DNA from 4 places in the Aminobacter sp. Y103A genome. Region 1 is predicted to be linked to each of the others. Evidence: predicted binding sites of a transcription regulator. Region 1 holds the regulator's gene; each other region holds the start of a gene.
What was found. The regulator LexA, encoded in region 1, represses DNA repair genes until DNA is damaged. The targets are predictions, from matches to a motif close to TGTTCNNNNTGTGTTCNG.

Region 1 (5,325 bases):
GCTGACGGCCGTGCTGCTCGACCGCGCAGCACTCACCATGCGCAACCTGGCGATCTCGGCCGTCGTCGTGATCATGATCTCGCCCCACGAAGTCGTCGGGCCGAGCTTCCAGATGTCGTTCGCCGCAACGGCAGCCCTCGTTGGCGCATATGCCTGGTGGTCGGACCGGCGGGAGGAGCAGGCGCTGCCGGTCGGTCAGAGATCGCTGCCGTCCAAAATCTTGCGCTGGCTTGCGACAGTTGCGATAGGTCTCGCCGCGACGTCGGTGATTGCCGGGCTCGCGACCAGCGCTTTTGGCGCATGGCATTTCCAACGTGTCTCGCCCCTCAGCCTGTTCGCCAATCTGGCAGTCAGCCCGTTTGTGTCTGTCCTGGTCATGCCCTTTGCCGTCATGGCTGGCATCTTCATGCCGCTTGGACTCGACGGCCCTTTCCTCGACACGATGGGCTTCGGCCTGAAGGCAATGATTGGCATCGCCACCTGGTTCTCCGAGCGCTCGCCGGTCGATGCGGTCGGCCTTGTCTCGTCACATGCGGTATTGTTGCTCACTGCAGCACTCGTCATCGCGTCGACGGCAACGACCTGGCTGCGCGCCGCCGCACTGCCATTCGCGGCCCTTGGGCTGCTGACGGTCGTGGAAACGGAAACGCCCAACGTTCTCGTTTCGGAAGATGGCCGCCTCGTCGGCGTCCCGGTCGACGATGGCAAGCTGGCCGTCAATCGCGTCCGGCCGAACCAGTTCACCGTCGACAACTGGCTGCGCGCGCTGGCGTCGGAAACTCTCGTCACCCCGGCCCGTTCGGCCGCGAATGCAACGAACGGGACTGTCCGTTTGCCCAGCGAGACCGGCTCACAGCCAACAGCCGAGGCAGATGTCGCCGGTACGATACCCGGCAAACCAGTATCTGGAGAGCTAAACGCCGTCGGCGCGGACGCCTTCGTCTGTGACAGCGGGCTGTGCACGGTTCAACAACCGGAGGGGGCACGGATCGTCCATGCGGCGAATGCGAGCGCCGCTGCACGAGCCTGCGACAACGCGGATCTCATCGTCGTCGACGATGCCACGGCAAGCGACGTCTGCCCCGGCGTGGCCGTGCTCACCAAGCGCGAGCTGGCGCGCCTTGGCAGTGCGTCGATATTCATCACAGCCGCGGCGGCTGGCGTAGATCGGGCGGTCGAGATACGCCACGCCGTGGCGGAACCGTACCGCCCGTGGCATGCGCAGCGCCAATTTTCGCGCGAGGCGAGGGGCCTTCCACCCTACAAGCGAGCGGAGATGCCCCCGAAGACACCTGCCGGGGCAACCACGGCGCACCCGAAAGCGCCGACTGCGACCACACGGTGAGTCCGAAATCTGTACCCGCCGTCGCAGAGCCGTCAGATACGGCACGATAGCAACAGGGCAGATCAGTCCGGCTTACAGATTGCAGCAGGATGGACAGGCCGAGGTGGCGGAAACGCAGCCCCGGCAATCAATAGCGGCGGATCAGGCCGACAAGCTTGCCCTGCACCTTGACCCTGTCCGGTCCGAAGATGCGGGTTTCATAGGCAGGATTGGCGGCCTCAAGAGCGATCGAGGCACCCTTGCGGCGGAAACGCTTGAGCGTCGCTTCTTCGTCGTCGACGAGGGCGACGATGATCTCACCGGGATTGGCCGTGGTCGAGCTGCGGATGACCACAGTGTCGCCGTCGAAGATGCCGGCCTCGATCATCGAGTCGCCCTTGACCTCGAGCGCGTAATGCTCGCCGCCCATGATCATGTCTGGCGGCACCGAAATCGAATGCGTCTTGTGCTGGATGGCGTCGATCGGCACACCGGCAGCGATGCGTCCCATGACGGGAATGGCAACCGCCGAAGCAACATCGTCGTCATTGCCGGCCGACATGCTGCGTGACGGCTCGGGTTTGCGGCCGAGGCTACCCTCGATGACGCTGGGCGAGAACTTCTTCGCCGCGTTGAGGCCAGGCGCGATCGAATCGGGCAGGCGCAGCACTTCAAGCGCGCGCGCCCGGTTGGGCAGACGCCTGATGAAGCCGCGTTCTTCGAGCGCCGTGATCAGGCGATGGATGCCGGACTTGGAGGCGAGGTCGAGTGCTTCCTTCATCTCGTCGAAGGACGGCGGAATACCCGCTTCCTTCAGCCGCTCGTGGATGAATAGCAAAAGCTCGTGTTGTTTACGCGTCAGCATCGCCACCCCCGAGGAATCAGAAGAAAAACAAACCCAGAACAAACACTATCTGTTCCAGTTGTGTTCCGCAACTGTTGATATTTCGTGAAGGGTGGAAGGTGCTGCTCAGCGCAACATCATCACCTGGCAGGCGCTGCCGGCTTCGACTGCAGGCGCGAAGGGCACCCGCACGATGGCGCAGTTGGCGTCGGCCAGCGTGCGCAGCATCGAAGAGTCCTGGATCAGGTAGGGTGTGACGACGAGACCCTCAGCGGTCTCGCGCGCATTCGCGCGGACAAAGTCCTGGCGCAGGTCGTTGGCCGCCATTGCCGTGTCGAGAATGCCGTTGCGCATGTCGGGTGAATAAGGGCGGCCGCCAAGCTTCGCCAGCAGAGGTTTCAGGAAAATCTGCGAGCAGATCAGGCTGGCGACCGGATTGCCCGGCAGGCCGACGCAGCGGCTGTTGCCGAGCCGGCCGAACATCAGCGGCTTGCCCGGGCGCATCGCGATCTTCCAGAAGTTGAGATCCATGCCGAGATCGGTCAGGACACGGTGAACGAGGTCGTGGTCGCCGACCGAAGCGCCGCCCAGCGTGACGATCACATCGGCGTCGGCGGCGAGCGCCTTGGCGACCAGTGCGGAGATTGCCTCGGTGCGGTCGGCGGCGATGCCGAGATCGAGTACGCGCGCGCCAACCGACTGAACGATCGCTGCGACGCCATAGGCGTTGGAGGCGATGATCTGGTCGGGCCCGGGATTGCTGCCCGGCGGCAACAGCTCGTCGCCGGTGGCGATGATGGCGACCAGAGGCGCCCGCAGCACTTCGACGCTGGGATGATTGGCAGCTGCGATCAGCGAGAGCGCTGCCGGGTCGAGCACACGTCCTGCATCAAGGATGAGGTCGCCCTGCTTGAAGTCGAGGCCCCTGGCGCGGATGTTGCGGCCAGCAAGCGTTGGCTCGAGCACCGCGATCTCGCCATTGCCGAGATCGCGAACGTTCTCCTGAATGACGACGGTATCAGTGCCTTGTGGCACCGGTGCGCCGGTGAAGATGCGGACGCACTCGCCTGGTCCGACGGTGCCCGTGAACTGCTTGCCGGCGGGTGCCTGGCCGATAACCTTGAGCTGCGCCGGCAGTGAAGCGATGTCGGCGGCCTGGACGGCGTAGCCATCCATGGCGGAGGCGTCAAAGGGCGGCTGGGTGCGCAGGGCGTGTAATGGAGCCGACAGCACGCGGCCTGATGCCTGGGCAAGGCCGACAGTTTCCGTGCCGCGTGGTTCGGCAGCGTCGAGCAGGCGCGCCAGGGCGTCGGCGACGGGCAGCAGCGCCATCTATTCGGCAGCCTTGTAGTCGCCCGACTTGCCGCCGGTCTTCTCGACCAGCCGGATGCCGGAGATCACCATGCCGCGATCGGCGGCCTTGGCCATGTCGTAGATGGTAAGGCAGGCGACCGAGGCAGCCGTCAGCGCTTCCATCTCGACGCCGGTCTTGCCGGTGACGCGGGCAAGCGCAGTGACGCGCAGGCCGGGCAGCGCCTCATCTGGCTCGATCTCGACCGAAACCTTGGTCAAAAGAATGGGATGGCAGAGCGGCACGAGCTCATGGGTGCGTTTGGCCGCCATGATGCCGGCGATGCGGGCGGTGCCGAGCACGTCACCCTTCTTGTCGTTGCCCGACAGGATCAACGCCAGTGTCTCCGGGCGCATGACGACATGGCCTTCGGCAATTGCCGTGCGTGTCGTCTCGGCCTTGTCGCCGACGTCGACCATGTTGGCCTCGCCGGTGGCGCCGATATGGGTGAGGGTGGTTGCCATGTCAGGCGCTTGCCAGGGCTGCGCCATCGAGCAGCGCACGCGTCGCCGAGGTCACGTCGGCCTGCCGCATCAGGCTTTCGCCGACGAGGAAACTGGAGATGCCGGATTTCTGCAGACGCAGGCAATCGGCATGCGTGAAGATGCCGCTTTCGCCGACCAGCAGCCGGTCTGCCGGCACCATCGGCGCGAGGCGCTCCGACGTGTCGAGGCTGACCTCGAATGTGCGCAGGTTGCGGTTGTTGATGCCGAGCAGGCGCGACTGAAGCTTCAGCGCGCGTTCTGTCTCTTCTTCGTCATGGACCTCGACGAGCACGTCCATGCCGATTTCGAACGCCTCATCCTCGATACGCCTGGCATCGTCGTCGCTCAGGCTCGCCATGATGATCAGGATCGCGTCCGCGCCCCAGGCACGTGCTTCGTGCACCTGGTAGGGTTCGAACATGAAGTCCTTGCGCAATGCCGGCAAGGCGCAGGCGTCGCGCGCGGCGGTCAGGAACTCCGGTGCGCCCTGGAAAGACGGCGTGTCGGTCAGCACCGACAGGCAGGCAGCGCCGCCGTCGGTATAGGCCCTGGCGAGCGCCGGCGGATCGAAGTCGGGACGGATCAGGCCTTTGGACGGGCTCGCCTTCTTGATCTCGGCGATCAGGCCAAAGCGGCTTTCACTGTGCCTGGTTTCGAGTGCCGCGAGAAAGCCGCGCGGCTTGGTGACGTCGCGGGCGCGCGCCTTGAGCTCGGCGAGCGGCAGCAGCGCCTTCGCTGCGGCGATCTCGTCGCGCTTGTAGGCTTCGATGCGGCGCAGGATATCGGCCATGTCTCTATCCGTTCGAAACGGCGACCAGTCGGTCGAGCACTGCCTTGGCGCGGCCGCTGTCGATTGCCTCGGCGGCAAGCGACACGCCTTCGCCGATCGTTGCAGCCTTGCCGGCAACGACTAGGCCGGCACCGGCATTCATTAGCACCGTGTCGCGATAGGCACCCTTGGCACCTTCGAGAACCCCGCGCAGGGCAGCGGCATTGTAGGCGGAATCGCCGCCGCGCAGCTCTTCGCGCGTATGCTTGCTCAAGCCGACCTGTTCGGGCGCCAGCGTAAACGTGGTGATCACACCGTCCTTGAGGGCTGCGACATGGGTCTCACCCGTCGTGGTGATCTCGTCATAACCATCGCCGTGGACCACCCAGACGTGCTGGGCGCCAAGTTCCTTCAGCGTCTCGGCCACCGGACGCACCCATTCGGGCGAGAACACGCCAACCAGTTGGCGGTTGACGCCGGCGGGATTGGAGAGCGGGCCGAGCAGGTTGAAGATGGTGCGGGTGCCAAGTTCGACGCGGGTCGCGCCGACAT
Region 2 (5,325 bases), 120 kb from region 1:
CCTGTTCGGCACGCAGATGGACTTCGAGGTGACCACCCTGCGCACCGGCTTCACCTTCAACAATCCGAACCAGAGCTCGGCCTGCGGCTGCGGTGAGTCGGTCGAGCTGAAGCCCGCCGACCTGAAGGCGCTCGCCGAAGCGCGCGCGCAGGCCTGATCCGGGAGGTCTGCCGCCAATCCGAGAGGGCTGCGCCCAATCCGAGAGGTTTGCCAATGAGCGACGAAGCCATCCGCGAGACCTTCTCCGGCCTTGGCGATGTCACCATCCGCAAGATGTTCGGCGGCAAGGGCATCTATCACGACGGCCTGATCGTCGGCGTAGAGGTGCGTGGCGAAATCCTGCTCAAGGCCGATGCGGTGAGCGCGCCCGATTTCGAGGCGGCGGGGGCAACGCGCTGGACCGATGCCGGCGGGCGACCGGTCAATATGCCCTATTGGACAATCCCCGAAAGCGCCATCGACGATCCTGATGAAATGACCGTGTGGGCGCGCAAGGCGTTCGAGGCGGCACTGCGCAGCAAGAAATAACTTCACATCTCGCCGGGCGGCACGAAGAAGCAGTTCTCGTGCTCTTCGGTCGGATGCAGGCAGATGTGATAGTTGCCGTCGCTCGAGGGGATTTCCGAGCCATAGGGTACGAAATAGCGGTTATGGTGCGTCACCTTGCGGTGATCGCCGGGTTCCAGCACGATCGACCAGCCGCCGCCATTCTCCTTGACTGACTTCTCGGGAATGGCCTGGCACTCGCCATGTTCGATGTCGCCATGGCAGCAGGCCGGCGGATAGTTCCAGCCTGAAGCCGCCCGATGCGCCGAAGCCGGGGCGGTCATGACAGACAATGCCAGCAACGCAAACGCTACGGCAGCGCAGCAGCGCGCGAATGCCTGCATGCTGAGAAGTCGGCAACGCCCGCCACTGTCGGACATCACGCAAACCCCGATGATGCCGCCGGGCAATCCCGGACGGCAGGCTGGCCGCGCCGCATCTTAAGCCTGCTTGTTCGGAATGTATATTATGAAGCGCTAATATTGGCGTGGATGCGGTTCACGCCTTGGCCAGCGCGATCGCCACCTTGGCCGCCAGCCGCGCATTGTTCTCGACCAAGGCGACGTTGGTCTTCAAGCTGGCGCCGTTGGTCAGTTCGAGAATCTTGGCCAGCAGGAACGGCGTCACCGCCTTGCCCGAGATGTTTTGCGCCTCGGCCGCCTTCTGGGCCGCTTCGATGTAGCCGGCCATCGTTTCAGTCGGGATCTCGTCGCTCTCCGGCACCGGGTTGGCGACCAAAAGGCCGCCGTCGAGGCCGAGTGCTGCGCGCGTCGCATGCAGGCGGGCGATCTTGTCAGCTGTGTCGAGGCGCAGCGGTGCCGCATAGGGCGACTTGCGCGACCAGAAGGCCGGCACGATGTCGGAGCCGTAGGCGACAACAGGCACGCCGCGCGTCTCCAGCACTTCCAACGTCTTTTCGATGTCGAGGATCGCCTTGGCGCCGGCCGAGACCACGATGACAGGCGTGCGCGCCAGCTCGTCGAGGTCGGCCGAGATGTCAAAGCTCTTCTCGGCGCCCTTGTGCACGCCGCCGATGCCGCCGGTCGCGAACACCTTGATGCCGGCGAGATGGGCCGCGATCATCGTCGCCGCCACGGTCGTGCCGCCGGTGCGGCCTTCGGCAACCGCATAGGCGATGTCGGCGCGCGACAGCTTCATTGCGCCGCCGGTCATGGCCAGCGATTCGCGCTCGCCGTCCGACAGGCCGATCTTGATGCGGCCGCCGATGACGGCGATCGTTGCGGGCACCGCACCTTCGTCCGAGATGATCTTCTCGACATTGGCCGCCATAGCCGAATTGTCGGGATAGGGCATGCCGTGGGTGATGATGGTGCTTTCGAGCGCGACAACCGGCTTGCCGGCGGCAAGAGCTGCGGCGACGGGCGCGTGGATGTCGATGAAGGGGCGGGCGGTTTCAGGCGTCATGTTGGTCTCCTTGGTCCGCGTCATGCCATTTCCCGGGCTTGCGGCACAAGGGCCAGCGCCGCGTCAAAGTCTGCCTGGGCGAGATCGGGCACCGCCGAGGCACTCTCTATGGCCAGCACGGCTGCAGCAATGCCCTCGCGCAGCGCCCGCTCGAGCGGCAGGCCGCGCAGAAGCGCCACCGTCGTTGCCCCCGCCAGCGCGTCGCCGGCGCCGGTCACGTCGACGATCCAGCGTGGGGCAGGCGGTGTGATCTCGATCAGGCCGGCGGCGTCATAGGCAAAGACCGAGCTGCCGCCTGCCGTGACGACGCCGCGCATGAGCCCCGTGGCGCGCAGGCCGCGGGCGAAGGCGTCGGGCGTGGAATCGGCAGCGACATCAGCCAGCACCGCCGCCTCGCGCCGGTTCATGTAGAGGCAGGAGAGCTTGCCGAGGATCGGCGCCAGCCGCACCGCCTTGGCGGGCGAAATCGCAATGGCAAACAGCGGCTTGTCGGCAATCTCGCCGAGCCTGGCCAGCGCTGCTTCGGGCAGGTTGGCGTCGCACAGCACGGCATCCGTGCCGGCGACCGCCTCACGCGTCTTGGCGCGCCTGAGCTGCTTGGCGAAGGCAAGTTCGTAGAGGCTCATGTCTGCCAGTGCCGCGACCACGTCGCCGTCGCGGTCGAGCAGGGCGGTGTAGCTCGGCGTCGCCCGGTCGAGGAAGATGGCCGACAGGTCCTCGATGCCGTTGGCCGCGATCTCCGACGCCACGGCGTCGCCGGCCGCGTCGCCGCCGCGCACCGACATCAAGGCGCCGGTCGCCCCGCGACGCACTGCACCCCGCAACGCATTGAAAGCGCCGCCGCCAACCTCCTCGCTCATCGAGCCGGGGATCGAGGCGCCCGCCACGAACGGTGCCGTCATGCGGCCGCGCCGGTCGACATGTGCGCCTCCGATGGCAAGGATCTTGGGTGACGTCATGATGCAGGTGTCCGGCAGAGGTTTCGGGCGTGGAACTTAGTGTCTGGCGAGGCGGGCGGCAACCGAATCGCGGCGCGGGCGGATTTTCACGGCGGCGTGTCGCGCCATATGCGACATCGCATCACGTGCAGCTTTAAAACAAAAAAAGAACACGCATGTGATTAAACATAAATATCAGTAAGTTGACTGCTCTTGCCAAATGAGAACAAAACAGATACAAAATTATATCGGTACCGGATCTGCCGGCCTTCATTGACGACCACGGGGTGATGTATCATGGCTCAGAATTCATTGCGGCTTGTAGAGGATAATTCGGTGGACAAATCCAAGGCTCTGGACGCGGCGCTGTCGCAGATCGAACGCGCCTTCGGCAAGGGCTCGATCATGCGCCTGGGCGCCAATGAGCAGGTTGTCGAGATCGGAACGGTCTCCACCGGCTCGCTCGGCCTCGACATCGCTCTTGGCGTCGGCGGCCTGCCGCGCGGACGCATCATCGAAATCTACGGGCCGGAAAGCTCGGGCAAGACGACGCTCGCTTTGCACACCGTGGCCGAAGCCCAGAAGAAGGGCGGCATCTGCGCCTTCGTCGACGCCGAACACGCGCTCGACCCGGTCTATGCCCGCAAGCTCGGTGTCGATCTCGAGAACCTGCTGATCTCGCAGCCCGACACGGGCGAGCAGGCGCTGGAGATCTGCGATACGCTGGTGCGTTCCGGCGCCATCGACGTGCTGGTCGTCGACTCGGTTGCAGCGCTGACGCCGCGCGCCGAGATCGAGGGTGAAATGGGCGAGTCGCTGCCCGGCCTGCAGGCCCGCCTGATGAGCCAGGCGCTGCGCAAGCTGACGGCCTCGATCTCGCGCTCCAACACCATGGTCATCTTCATCAACCAGATCCGCATGAAGATCGGCGTCATGTACGGCTCGCCGGAGACCACCACCGGCGGCAACGCGCTCAAGTTCTATGCTTCGGTCCGCCTCGACATCCGCCGCATCGGCTCGGTCAAGGACCGCGACGAGGTCGTCGGCAACCAGACCCGCGTCAAGGTGGTCAAGAACAAGCTGGCCCCGCCCTTCAAGCAGGTCGAGTTTGACATCATGTATGGCGAAGGCGTGTCCAAGACCGGCGAGCTCGTCGATCTCGGCGTCAAGGCCGGCGTGGTTGAGAAGTCGGGTGCCTGGTTCTCCTACAATTCGCAGCGGCTCGGCCAGGGACGCGAGAACGCCAAGCTGTTCCTGCGCAACAATCCCGACGCGGCGCGTGAGATCGAACAGCTGCTCAGGCAGAATGCCGGACTGATCGCCGAGAAGTTCCTTGAGAACGGCTCGCGCGAGGAAGACGACGGCGACGAAGCTGGCGCGATGTAGGCGCATTCGGGGCCGGTCCGGCGAACGCTGGACCAGTCCCAAGACAGACGATCTGAGCGACCGCCGGCCATTGTGCCGGCGGTTTGCGTTTGTGAAGACGGCTTCGCTGATCGGGCGGCGGAATTGCGGGCTATTGCCGGTCCGGTGTTTCTGGACAGGGTTAAGGTGGGCGGCTAAAAGGCCAGTTCCAATTTCCGCCTGCAAAGGGCGGGGTGCATCTGTTCAGGGCGGCGATCAAAGGCGGCAATATGAGTGGCGTGAACGAGATCAGGTCGACATTTCTCGACTACTTCAAGAAGAACGGACACGAGGTCGTAGCCTCCAGTCCGCTCGTCCCGCGCAATGACCCGACCTTGATGTTCACCAATGCCGGCATGGTGCAGTTCAAGAATGTCTTCACCGGGCTCGAGACGCGCTCCTATTCGCGCGCCGCAACCGCGCAGAAGAGCGTGCGCGCCGGCGGCAAGCACAACGACCTCGACAATGTCGGCTACACCGCGCGCCATCTCACCTTCTTCGAGATGCTCGGCAACTTCTCCTTTGGCGACTATTTCAAGGAGCAGGCGATCGAGCTTGCCTGGAACCTGATCACCAAGGAGTACGGGCTCAAGAAGGACAAGCTGCTCGTCACCGTCTATCACACCGACGACGAGGCGGCCGACCACTGGAAGAAGATCGCCGGCTTCACCGACGACCGCATCATTCGCATCGCCACCTCGGACAATTTCTGGGCGATGGGCGATACCGGCCCGTGCGGCCCGTGCTCGGAAATCTTCATCGACCGCGGCGAGCACATCTGGGGCGGCCCTCCCGGCAGCCCCGAGGAGGATGGCGACCGCTTCCTCGAATTCTGGAACCTCGTCTTCATGCAATATGAGCAGGTGACGAAGGAAGAGCGCATCTCGCTGCCGCGCCCGTCCATCGACACCGGCATGGGCCTCGAGCGCATGGCCTCGATCCTGCAGGGCGTCGAGACCGTGTTCGAGACAGACCTGTTCCGCACCTTGATCGATGCCGCGTCCTCGGCGAT
Region 3 (5,325 bases), 2.8 Mb from region 1:
CGTGCCGTTGCCCATGCAGCACCGGGCGTCGAGGCAAGACCGGCGCGCACGTCGAAACCCTGGTGGAAAAACCGCGCCATCAGATCGGCGAGCAGCGCCTTTTCGCCGCCGAAGAGGTGAGCGCAGCCTGAAATGTCCAGGAACAGTCCGTTTTCACCGTCGATCGCGACAAGCGGCGTGTAGCGGTCGCACCAGTCGGCAAGTCCTTCGAGCAACCGGCGGTCGGCCTCGGGATCGGCTTCGACGACATCGATGTCGGGGTGCATGGCGCGCGCCTCGGCGATGCCCATGCCCGGCTTCAAGCGAAGCGCCTCAGCCCGTGCGTCGAGGCCGGCGATGCGCTGGGTGTTGTTCTCGCGGTGGCTGATCACCAGCGGCTTCAACGGCTGCGGGCTTGAACGCCAGGACCGCCCCAGCCTGCGCCGGAGGATGCGTTCGGCCGCGAGATGGGGAAACCACAGCGATACGATTCTCTGGGCTTCGTTCTGCGAGGGTGCGTGCATCGAGGTTCCATTCCAGAATGAAGCTGCCGGGAAGAGCCGTGCGGCTCTTGCCAATCTCGACAGCGAAGGCGGGAGCTGCGATCGAACCGGCCAGCGGCCCGAGAAGCGTTTGCCGCAAGGTGGCCGGCGCCGGCGAGACGACCAGCCGGACGGGGGCTGCCGTTGGTTCCGGCTCGGCCGACTGGCGCAGCAGGAGGACGGGCCGGCCGCTGTCCTGCGCCCGGCGGTGCAGGCGCCGCGTCGCCGTGAGGTCGACAATGCGCGGGTTGCCGCGCAATTCGACGACGACGGCTGCTATCTCCTCGATGCGGGCTGCTTCTTCGGCGATCCACAGCACGTCGGCGGCCTTCGGCGCCTCGGCAAGCAGCAGGCTTTCGGCCGGTATGCCGAAGAAGCTGGCGAGGCCCGGTGCGTAGGGCAACCCTGCCTCGCGGAACATCTCTGTGGTACCGACCCACAGCACCAGGTCGCTGGACCGCGACCGCTCCTTCAGCATGCCGCTGACGAGCGCCAGCGCCAGCCCCGCGGCAGCCCCCGCATTGCGGGTTTCGGTGCCATGGATCTCGGTCAGCGCCGCCTTCGGCAGGCCGCCGCCAAGCACCTCGTCGAGCCGCTCGACACCGGTCGGCAGGAAGAAGTCACGCGCCGAGGCGTGGCCGTTGCGGCGGACCAGCAGCCCCGCGACCGGCTGGCCGTCGGCAGGCAAGACCAGCCTCTCAGCCAGTGTTCCCTCGATCTTGGCTATCTTCTGACGCAAGGCAAAAACGACATCCCGCGCCACGGCGCTGGTCGCCATGTCGATCTGCTTTCCCTGTTGTTCCTGTTATGTTCCTATAGATTCCAGAGGCGCCCTGGAGAGTCAAGCCGATTCAAGGAGAATTTATTCCTCTCCTCTCCTTCTGCTGTCGCCGCTAATTTGGCGCCCGAGCGGCAAAGGCCTCGTAAGCGCGGCGGCAAAGGGCTATATGCCCCCAAAAGGACAAAGAATGGCCCGCATTTACAAGACCCGCGCCTGGCACGACCAGCTTTCGCCCTCGATCGAGGAGATGGAGCTTCTGGCGCTCGAAGCCTATGCGCATCTGCCGGAAGAGTTTCGCCAGCTGACCGGCGAGGTCGTCATTCAGTTGGCCGAATTCCCGACCGACGAGATCATGGACGACCTGTCGCTGGAAACGCCGTTCGACCTGCTCGGCCTGTTCGAGGGCCGCGGCATCGCCGAGCGCTGGAACCCACAGACTGGCGAGGGCCCCAACCGCGTCACACTCTACCGCCGCGCCATTCTCGACTACTGGGCCGAAAACGAAGAGACGCTGGGCGACATCGTCACCCATGTGCTGATCCACGAGATCGGCCACCATTTCGGCCTGTCCGACGAGGATATGGAGCGGTTGGAGGAAGCCGCCGAATAGCGGCAGAACCTGAGATCAGTAGTCGCCGAGCTTGATGTCAGGCGTGTATTCGGCGCCCTCGACATCCTTCACCACCGCCTGCCCGCAGCGCATCGTCCTGGTTTCGGCGTCGAAGGAATAGGTCGGCGAGCCGAACAGGTGCCAGCCCTTGTTCACCGCAGCCGTGACCTTGTGGCAGAAGGTGGCGTCGTCAGGGCCGGTCAGGAAGCGGTAGAGTTTCATGGCGGTGTCCCTTTCAGTGCCTGAGGCTTTCGAGCTGCGCTGCCCGCGCCAGAAGCCGCTCGGCCTCCGCAAGGTGCAGCCTTTCGACCATCTTGCCGCCGAGCGAGATTACACCTGAGGACGTATTCTCAGGAAGCGCGAAGGCATCGACGACGGCGCGCGCTTCGGCAAGTGCCTCGACCGACGGCGAGAACGCCGCATTGGCCGGGCCGATCTGGGCCGGGTGGATGACGGTCTTGCCCGAGAATCCCATGGCGGCGGCCTCGCCGCATTCGGCGGCGAAGGCGTCGAGATCGCGGAAATCGTTGGACACGCTGTCGAGCATGTCGATCCCGCCGGCTCGCGCGCAAAGCACCATCTGCATCAGCCAGGGCTGGATATAGCGGCGGTCCGGCGTGAGCCTGACGCCGGTGTCCTTGGCAAGGTCGTTGAGCCCGGCGATCAGGCATGACAGCCGTGCCGAAGGATCGCGGCCGAGCTCGGCGATGGCCGCGAGATTGACCAGCGCCCGCGGCGTCTCGATCATCGCCCAGAGCTTGAGCGTGTCGAGGGCGTCGGCCTCGTCGAGCACGTCATTGGCTTCGAGCAGGTCGCGCGGCGTCTCGATCTTGGGCAGCACAACGCCATCGGTGGCCCAGCCGCTGGCGGCAGCAAGATCGTCCGCGCCCCACGGACTTTTCAGCCCGTTGATGCGCACGACATATTCACGCGCGCCTGCCGGCCGTTCGGCGAAGAATTTTGCCAGCCTGTCACGCGCTGCGGCTTTCTGCTCGGGCAGCACGGCATCTTCCAGGTCGAAGATGACGGTGTCGCAGGCAAGCTGCGCAAGCTTGGCGATCGCCTTTTCGTTGGTGGCGGGCACGAACAGTACCGAGCGGCGCGGGCGGGGCAGGGAATGTTGCATCTGGTCTTCTTGCCCGGCAATGCTGGCCCTTGCAAGTCCTTGCCGGACGACGGCGTAACTGCTTTTGTCCTCCATCACAGACAGACGGGAACACTCCATGGCACGCTACGACGTGGTCATCACAGGCGGCGCGATCGTCGGCAGCTCGATCGCCTATTATCTGCGCGAGGAGGGTTTCACCGGCTCGATCGCGCTTGTCGAGCGCGACCCGCAATTCGCCCATGCCGCGACCACATTGTCCTGCGCCTCGATCCGCCAGCAATTCTCGATCCCCGAGAACATCCGCCTGTCGCAGTTCACGCTTGGCCTGTTCCGGCGGCTCAAGCAGGAGTTCGGCCCTGACGCCGATATCGGCTTCCGTGAGGGCGGCTACCTGATCCTCGCCGGCGACAGCGGCCTGCCGATCCTCAGGGCGAACCACGAGGCCCAGATGGCCGAGGGCGCCGACATCGTGCTCGAGGATGCCGAGCAGCTGGCGAAGCGCTTCTCCTGGATCTCGACCGAGGGTATTTCCGCCGGCGCCTATGGCCGCACAGGCGAAGGCTGGTTCGATGCGCATGCCATGCTCGGCCTGTTCCGCAAGGCGCTGAAGACCAAGAACATCGACATGATCACGTCGGAGGTCACGGGCATCGAGCGCTCAGGCAACCGCGTTACGGCAGTGACGCTTGCCACCGGCGAGCGGCTGGAAACCGGCACGCTGTTCAACGCCGCCGGGCCGAACGCCGGCAAGGTCGCCGCCATGGCCGGTCTCGCTCTGCCGGTCGAGCCGCGCAAACGCAACGTCTTCGTCTTCGAGGCGCGCGAAAAATTCGCCGACATGCCGCTGATGGTCGACCCCTCCGGCGTCTATGTCCGCCCCGAAGGTTCGGTCTACATCACGGGCGGGGCCGAAAGTGAGGATGGCGAGTTGGCTGCCGACCCCACGGATTTCAACCCCGACTGGGGGCTGTTCGAGGAGGTGATCTGGCCGGTGCTGGCCACCCGCGTGCCGGCCTTCGAGGCGATCAAGGCGACGCAAGCCTGGGTCGGGCACTACGACTACAACGCGCTCGACCAGAACGCCGTCATCGGCCCGCATCCCGAGGTTCAGAACTTCATTTTCGCCAATGGCTTCTCCGGCCACGGCCTGCAGCAGGCGCCGGCGGTCGGCAAGGCGCTCGCCGAGCTCCTTGTCCATGGCACCTACCGTACCATCGACTGTTCGGCCTTCGGCTACCAGCGCATCGCGGAAGGGCGAGCGTTCCGCGAGCTGAACGTGATCTAGGTAGGATCCTCAAGCAGCTTCACCTACGAGACAGCGAACGAACGTCCGGATTTATCGGAGATTCATAATATTATCGAGAGCTAATTTGAAAATATCGCAGAGCCTGCGTACCGAGCGGGTCAGATCATTAAGTCTTTCTCAGATACGAGACCACTTTTCCTTGTCAAGAAACTGCAATTGGCGTCAATGTAACGAATCTCAGGCAGTGCATACAGGGAATTGGAATGAAGCAGTCTTGCGCGAACGGGGGCGCACCGGGTACCCAATCAACCAGCAAATACAAACTTCTTTCAGGCGTCTGCATTGCCGCTTTGGCAATGGGGGGAACACTTCCCGCGGCAAGGGCAGCGAACTTCGTCGCCTCGAACCAGACGGAACTCTACCAGGCGATAGCGGACGCCCAGGCGAGCCCTGATGCAGCATCGACAATCATGCTGACATCCAGTTTCCAGATCACCAGCCCGCCTCCCGCGATCGCCGGAAAGGCGATCACGATCGCCACCGGCGCCAATACGCTCTCCTACAGTTCGGCTGCGGTCTTCAACGTCGCGAGCGGCGCGAGCCTGACGCTCTCAGGCCAGATCCAGGGCACTGGCAGCCTGAACACGGGTTTGCTTTCGAAGGTCGGCGGGGGCGAACTCATCATCAACGAGGCCGCTGGCTCCGGCATTACGACAATCAGCATCAACGATGGACACACGCTCATCTCTGGCGGCAGCGACGTCACATTCGGCTCTTCCGCCGGTGGAACCGTGTCGCAATTGGATATTGCCGGCGGGGACGGCCAAGTGGCGAGCCTGACGTTGTCAGGTCAGGGCACCCGGCTGGTCGCGACAGGCACCGACCCGAATGACTTGAGCGGCGGCGCGGGAAGCCAATCGACCCTGACCATCGAGAATGGCGCCGTTTACACGACGACGGGGGGCATAAGGGTTCACACGCCAGGCTCGCAAGGCACGGCCACCATCAACGTCATGGGCGAAGGCTCGACGCTGGAAGCCGGCGGCTTCACGTCCACTA
Region 4 (5,325 bases), 1.8 Mb from region 1:
GCTCGTCCCCTTCGCCGCCGACATGCCATTCGATGTCCTCGGGCTTCACCTCGTTGGTGCTCAGCCTGCGTGCCGCATCGCGCCAGCCGTCGAAGTCGGTCGGGCCGGCGAGATGCACGGCGTAGGCGGCCAGTGGGAAGGCGGGTTGGCCGGTCATCGGAACAGCTCGAGTTGCCGCGGCTTCGGCGCAATCGCCTCGCGCAGCCGTGCAGCGTCGGTGGCGGCGCCCGGCGACCAGCCGTCGGCGACGATGAACGGGCGGACCTTGGTGATGGATTGGCAAAGACGGCCAACGTCATCGAGCCGCAACCGCTTGAAGCGGCGGGTCTCCAGGATACGCTCCACTGCGCGCGTGCCGAGGCCCGGGATGCGCAGCAGCCTCTCCTTGTCGGCGCGGTTGACGTCGAGGGGAAAGGAGGCGCGGTTGCGCAGCGCCCAGGCGAGCTTGGGGTCGATCTCCAGGTCGAGCATGCCGTCAGGCGTGCCGTCGAGGATCTCGCCCTGTTCAAAGCCGTAGAAGCGCATCAGCCAATCTGCCTGGTAGAGCCGGTGTTCGCGCATCAGCGGCGGCTTCCTCAGGGGCAGGGCAGAGGAGGCGTCGGGGATCGGGCTGAAGGCGGAATAGTAGACGCGGCGCAACTGGTAGCTGCCATAGAGCCGGGCGCTGGTCTTGAGGATGCGGGCATCTGAAGTGGCGTCGGCGCCGACGATCATCTGCGTCGACTGCCCGCCCGGTGCAAAACGCTCGCGAGTCTTCGTCCTCAGCGTCGGTTCCGCCTTCTCCTCGATCTTCGAACGCAGCTTTGCCATCGAGACGCGGATCGTCTCCGGCCGTTTTTCCGGCGCCAGCCGCTTCACGCCCTCATCGGTCGGCAGTTCGACATTTATCGACAGGCGATCGGCATAGAGGCCTGCCTTCTCGATCAGCTCGGCAGACGCCTCGGGGATGGTCTTGAGATGGATGTAGCCTGCGAATTTCTCGTCGAGCCTCAGCCGCCGCGCCACCTCCACCATCTCCGTCATGGTCTCGTCGGGCGAGCGAATGACGCCTGACGAGAGGAACAATCCCTCGATGTAATTGCGCTTGTAAAAATCCATGGTCAGCCGCACCACTTCGTCGACCGTGAAGCGGGCGCGGCGGACATTGGAGGACGAACGGTTGATGCAGTAGCTGCAGTCGTAGATGCAGAAATTGGTCAGCAGGATCTTGAGCAGCGAGATGCAGCGGCCGTCGGGGGCGTAGGAGTGGCAGATGCCCATGCCCTCGGTCGAGCCGATGCCGCCAGACTTGAGCGAGTCGCGCCCGCCGGCGCCTGACGAGGCGCAGGAAGCGTCATACTTCGCGGCGTCGGAAAGGATCGCGAGTTTCTCGCGGGTCGAAAGAACTGCCATTTGTTCATGCTATGTTCTTTTTGCTGCCAAGGCCAGAGGGTTCGCTGTGATGCGGCAAATTGTGAACGACGCGTCTGGAGTGGATGGCGGATCAACCGCCATTCCCGGGGATCACACCTCGTGCAGATAAAGGTGGTAGTCGAGCTCGCTCACCGTGCGGGCGACGCGGAAATATTCGCTTTCCTTGATCGCCGTAAACGTGCGGTGCAGGTCGTGGCCCAGCGCCTCACGGAGAAACTCCGACGCTTTCGCCGCCTCGATCGCCGAGCGCCAGTCCGGTGGCATCACGCTTTCAGTACCTTCGGCCTGTTCGTAGCCGTTGCCAGACGTTTCCGGGCCAGGATCGAGCTGCTCCTCCAGCCCCTTCGAGATGCCGGCGAGGATGGTCGCGGCGACGAGATAGGGGTTGGCGTCGACGCCGGAGGGACGGTGCTCGATGCGGCGGTTCCTGGCGTCGCCCGCCGGTACGCGCAGCGCCACCGAGCGGTTGTTGACGCCCCAGGTGGGGGCCACCGGTGCGTAGGACTGGGAGACGAAGCGACGCCACGAGTTGGCATGCGGCGCAAACACCAGCATCGATTCCGCCATCGTCTCGGCGAGGCCGCCGAGCGCATGCAGCAGCTTCGGCTCCCAGGTGCCTTCCGCGGCCTCGGTGAAGACGTTGTTGCCGTCGCTGTCGAGCAGAGAGACGTGAAAATGCATGCCCGAACCGGCATATTTCTCGATCGGCTTGGCCATGAAGCAGGCAGTGACGCCATGGCGGCGGGCCTGGGCACGCACCAGGCGCTTCAGCATCAACAGGTCGTCGGCCGCCTGCATCACGTCCTTGCGGTAGCGCAAGGTGAGTTCGTACTGACCCGGCGCATATTCCGAGATCACGGTCTCGGCCGGGATGCCTTGCACTTTTGCGGCGGCATAGATGTCGGAGAACAGCGGCTCCATGCCATGCAGGTGATCGACCGAATAGACCTCGGTCTTGCCGGAGGCGCGGCCATCGAGCACGGCGCGGGCCGGCTGGACCTTGCCGTCGCTGTCGCGCTCGTTGGCGAGCAGGAAGAACTCGAGCTCGAAGGCGCCGGCAGGATAGAGGCCCTTTTCAGCCAGCCTGTCGACCTGTCGCTTCAGCGCCAGACGAGGGTCCGAAGTCATTGGCGCGCCGTCGAGATGGAACATCGACATCAGCACCTGGCCGCGGGCGGGGCTGGTGCCATGCAAAGGCTTCAGCGTGCCAGGTATCGGCCAGGCGCGGAGGTCGCCATCGCCGGAATCCCAGATCAGCCCGGTCTCGTGGACGTCCTCGCCAGTGATGTCGAGGCCGAGGATGGAGATGGGCAGGTGGCGCCCGCCTTCGTAAAGTCCCATCAGTTCGTGGCGGCGGATGATCTTGCCGCGGCCGACGCCATTGGCGTCCGTCAGCACGATATCGAAGGCTTCGATGTCGGGGTTCGCGTCGAGGAAGGCTCTCGCTTCGTCGACGGTCGAGCCGGAAGGTGATGTCATGATGTCACTCGATTGTCCTTCTGCCTTGTCTCATACCGCAAGACGGGCGGCAATGTCGTCGAAAGCTGCGATCAGCTTGTCGACCTGCCGCGCTGTCGTCACCGGCGAGACCAGCATCATGTTGTGGAACGGCGCGATCAGGACACCGCGATTGACCAGCGCCACATGCATGGCAGCCTCCAGCCGGGAGGCGTGGGCATGCTCGGCCTCGCCACCATTGCGCAGCGGACCGGGGGCGAAGATGAATTCGACGCGGGCGCCGACGCGCATCACGTGCCAAGGCAGTTTCCGTTTTCGGATCGCCTTGTCGAGCCCCGTGGCCAGCCGTTCGGCCAGCTTTTCCATGTGGGCGTAGGCCGCCTCCGTCATCACCTCTTCGAGCGTGGCGCGCATCGCCGCGAACTGCAGAGGATTGGCCGACAGCGTCGTGCCCATGCCGGAATAGCCCGGCTCCTTGGTGGCATTGTAGGCGGCGTAGCGGGCGGCGACCTCCTCGCTCATGCCCCAGACACTGGCCGGCACGCCGCCAGCGACGGGCTTGCCGAGCACGAACAGGTCGGGGTCGAGATTGTGCTTGCTTGTATAGCCGCCGGGGCCGGTCGAGATGGTGTGGGTCTCGTCGATCAGGAGCAGCGTGCCGGCTTGCCGCGTCAGCGTGCGCACGCCTTCGAGGAAGCCCGGCTCGGGCAGCACCATGCAGGAATTGGTCAGCACCGGCTCTGATATGACGCAGGCGACGTCGCCATGGCTCAGCGCCTTCTCCAGCGCCGCAAGATCGTTGAACTCTACGATGCGGGTGCGCTGGGTGAGATCGCGGAACTCGCCTGATAGTCCCGGGCGGTTGATCGGCTTGCCGCCGTCGAGCCGCACCATCGTCTCGTCGACCGAGCCGTGGTAACAGCCGTTGAAGACGAGGATCTTGTCGCGGCCGGTGATGGCGCGGGCGACCCGCAGGGCGAAGCGGTTGGCGTCGGTGGCTGTCGTCGCGATCTGCCAATGCGGCAGGCCGAAGCGCCTTGCCAGCAGCAGGCCGAGCGTGAGCGAATCCTCCGACGGCAGCATGTAGGTCAGGCCGCGGGCCGCCTGCCGGCGAATCGCACGGGCGACGGGTGCCGGTGAATGACCGAACATCGAGCCGGTATCGCCAAGGCAGAAGTCGGCCAGCCTGATGCCGTCGATGTCGGTGATCGTGGCGCCGCTCGCCTTGTCGACCAGGATGGGGAAGGGCGTCGGCCAGTCTTTCATCCAGTGCATCGGGACGCCGTTGAAGAACCCGGCCATGCCGTTGCCCACCGCGGCCTCCGATTTTGGGCGGGCGCGGCGGAAGATGTCCGCCTCCGTCGCTGCAAGTTCGGCGATGCGCGACAAAGGCACGCCGCCTTCGGTGGCTTCAGGTCGTTCGATACGGTTCATCATGGCTCCCATTGGACAGACGGGCGCCACTCTAGCCAGCCGTTCCCACAAACGGCAACTGGCCGTTGCAAGGGTCTCTGTTGGCTCAGCGCGGCCATCTTGACCCATCGATCGCAATGGCGATCATGACACTGTGCTTTGGGGGTGATGAGCGATGCGTGCTATGATGACTGCCATGTCGATCCTGCTTGCGGCGGGCCCGGCCGGTGCCTCTGGCGGGCTCTCTTGCGGTGCCAAGGATGAGGCAGTGAAGCTGACCATCGAGAGTGGCGTCACTCGCGGCATGGGCAGCCCGGTGTTCAACTTCCGCGGCGAAATCGAGATTTCCCACAAGGCGATTTCGCAGGACCTGCGCAAGATGAGCTTCGAGCGCGACCATCTCGCGCAATACTGGCTCGACGGCGAGGAATTGCGCATGGTGGTCTACCGCGAGCGCGGATCCGACAAACCGCATGGTTATCTCGAGATCACGGTCCGGACCAAGTCAGGCGACGAGGGCGACTATATCGGTCAGTATTCGGTCACGGTGTTCGACATGACGGACGCCACCGGCGGCGACGGCAAGACCTACAATTTCACCGGCCGGGCCACCTGCCTGGTCGAATAGTCCGGCCGGATAGGCCGACGCGCTTGTCCCGCAGGCGCGCGTTTAGTCCTTGTGCATGGCGGCGATGGCGCGCCGCATCAGTGCCAGGAAGGTTTCCCGTTCCTCCTCGGAAAAGTCCGCCAGGGCAGCTGCGTTCTGGGCGCGGGCGGCAGCCGTGGCCGGGTCGCGAAGCGCCTTTGCCCTTGGCGTCAGGTGGATTGCCTGCGAGCGCCCGTCCTCCGGGTTGGCGCGCCGTTCGATCAGCCCATCACGCTCCATCCTGGTCAGGGTATTGGCCATCGTCGCTTGTTCGACGTCGAGGCGCCGCACCAGTTCGATCTGCGTCAGCCCATCTTCGTCCCACAATGCCAGCAGCGTCATGAACTGCGCCGGCGCCAGGTCGAGGGGGCGGATGCGCTCGTGCAGGCCCTTGG

Region 2: a site for LexA is predicted at 3,065-3,082, ahead of recA (recombinase RecA). Genes of this name have one in related genera too.
Region 3: a site for LexA is predicted at 1,319-1,336, ahead of Amn_RS27115 (ImuA family protein). Genes of this name have one in related genera too.
Region 4: a site for LexA is predicted at 1,394-1,411, ahead of Amn_RS22460 (putative DNA modification/repair radical SAM protein). Genes of this name have one in related genera too.

The regions. Positions count from the first base shown of each region.
Region 1 covers NZ_AP017986.1:2,746,128-2,751,452, forward strand. The annotation lists gene Amn_RS13435 (ComEC/Rec2 family competence protein) at 1-1,345, shown strand, start outside; gene lexA (transcriptional repressor LexA) at 1,473-2,189, opposite strand; gene Amn_RS13445 (molybdopterin molybdotransferase MoeA) at 2,295-3,500, opposite strand; gene moaC (cyclic pyranopterin monophosphate synthase MoaC) at 3,501-3,983, opposite strand; gene trpC (indole-3-glycerol phosphate synthase TrpC) at 3,985-4,794, opposite strand; gene trpD (anthranilate phosphoribosyltransferase) at 4,799-5,325, opposite strand, start outside.
Region 2 covers NZ_AP017986.1:2,621,431-2,626,755, forward strand. The annotation lists gene sufA (Fe-S cluster assembly scaffold SufA) at 1-157, shown strand, start outside; gene Amn_RS12800 (TfoX/Sxy family protein) at 214-528, shown strand; gene Amn_RS12805 (hypothetical protein) at 531-830, opposite strand; gene Amn_RS12810 (pseudouridine-5'-phosphate glycosidase) at 1,045-1,971, opposite strand; gene Amn_RS12815 (carbohydrate kinase family protein) at 1,992-2,930, opposite strand; gene recA (recombinase RecA) at 3,207-4,295, shown strand; gene alaS (alanine--tRNA ligase) at 4,544-5,325, shown strand, end outside.
Region 3 covers NZ_AP017986.1:5,514,640-5,519,964, forward strand. The annotation lists gene Amn_RS27110 (Y-family DNA polymerase) at 1-371, opposite strand, end outside; gene Amn_RS27115 (ImuA family protein) at 313-1,299, opposite strand; gene Amn_RS27120 (metallopeptidase family protein) at 1,490-1,912, shown strand; gene Amn_RS27125 (DUF1737 domain-containing protein) at 1,928-2,134, opposite strand; gene Amn_RS27130 (HpcH/HpaI aldolase/citrate lyase family protein) at 2,148-3,038, opposite strand; gene Amn_RS27135 (NAD(P)/FAD-dependent oxidoreductase) at 3,136-4,305, shown strand; gene Amn_RS27140 (autotransporter family protein) at 4,530-5,325, shown strand, end outside.
Region 4 covers NZ_AP017986.1:4,583,005-4,588,329, reverse strand. The annotation lists gene Amn_RS22465 (UdgX family uracil-DNA binding protein) at 1-157, opposite strand, end outside; gene Amn_RS22460 (putative DNA modification/repair radical SAM protein) at 154-1,392, opposite strand; gene Amn_RS22455 (glutamine synthetase family protein) at 1,504-2,892, opposite strand; gene Amn_RS22450 (aspartate aminotransferase family protein) at 2,923-4,308, opposite strand; gene Amn_RS22445 (hypothetical protein) at 4,481-4,912, shown strand; gene Amn_RS22440 (MarR family winged helix-turn-helix transcriptional regulator) at 4,955-5,325, opposite strand, start outside.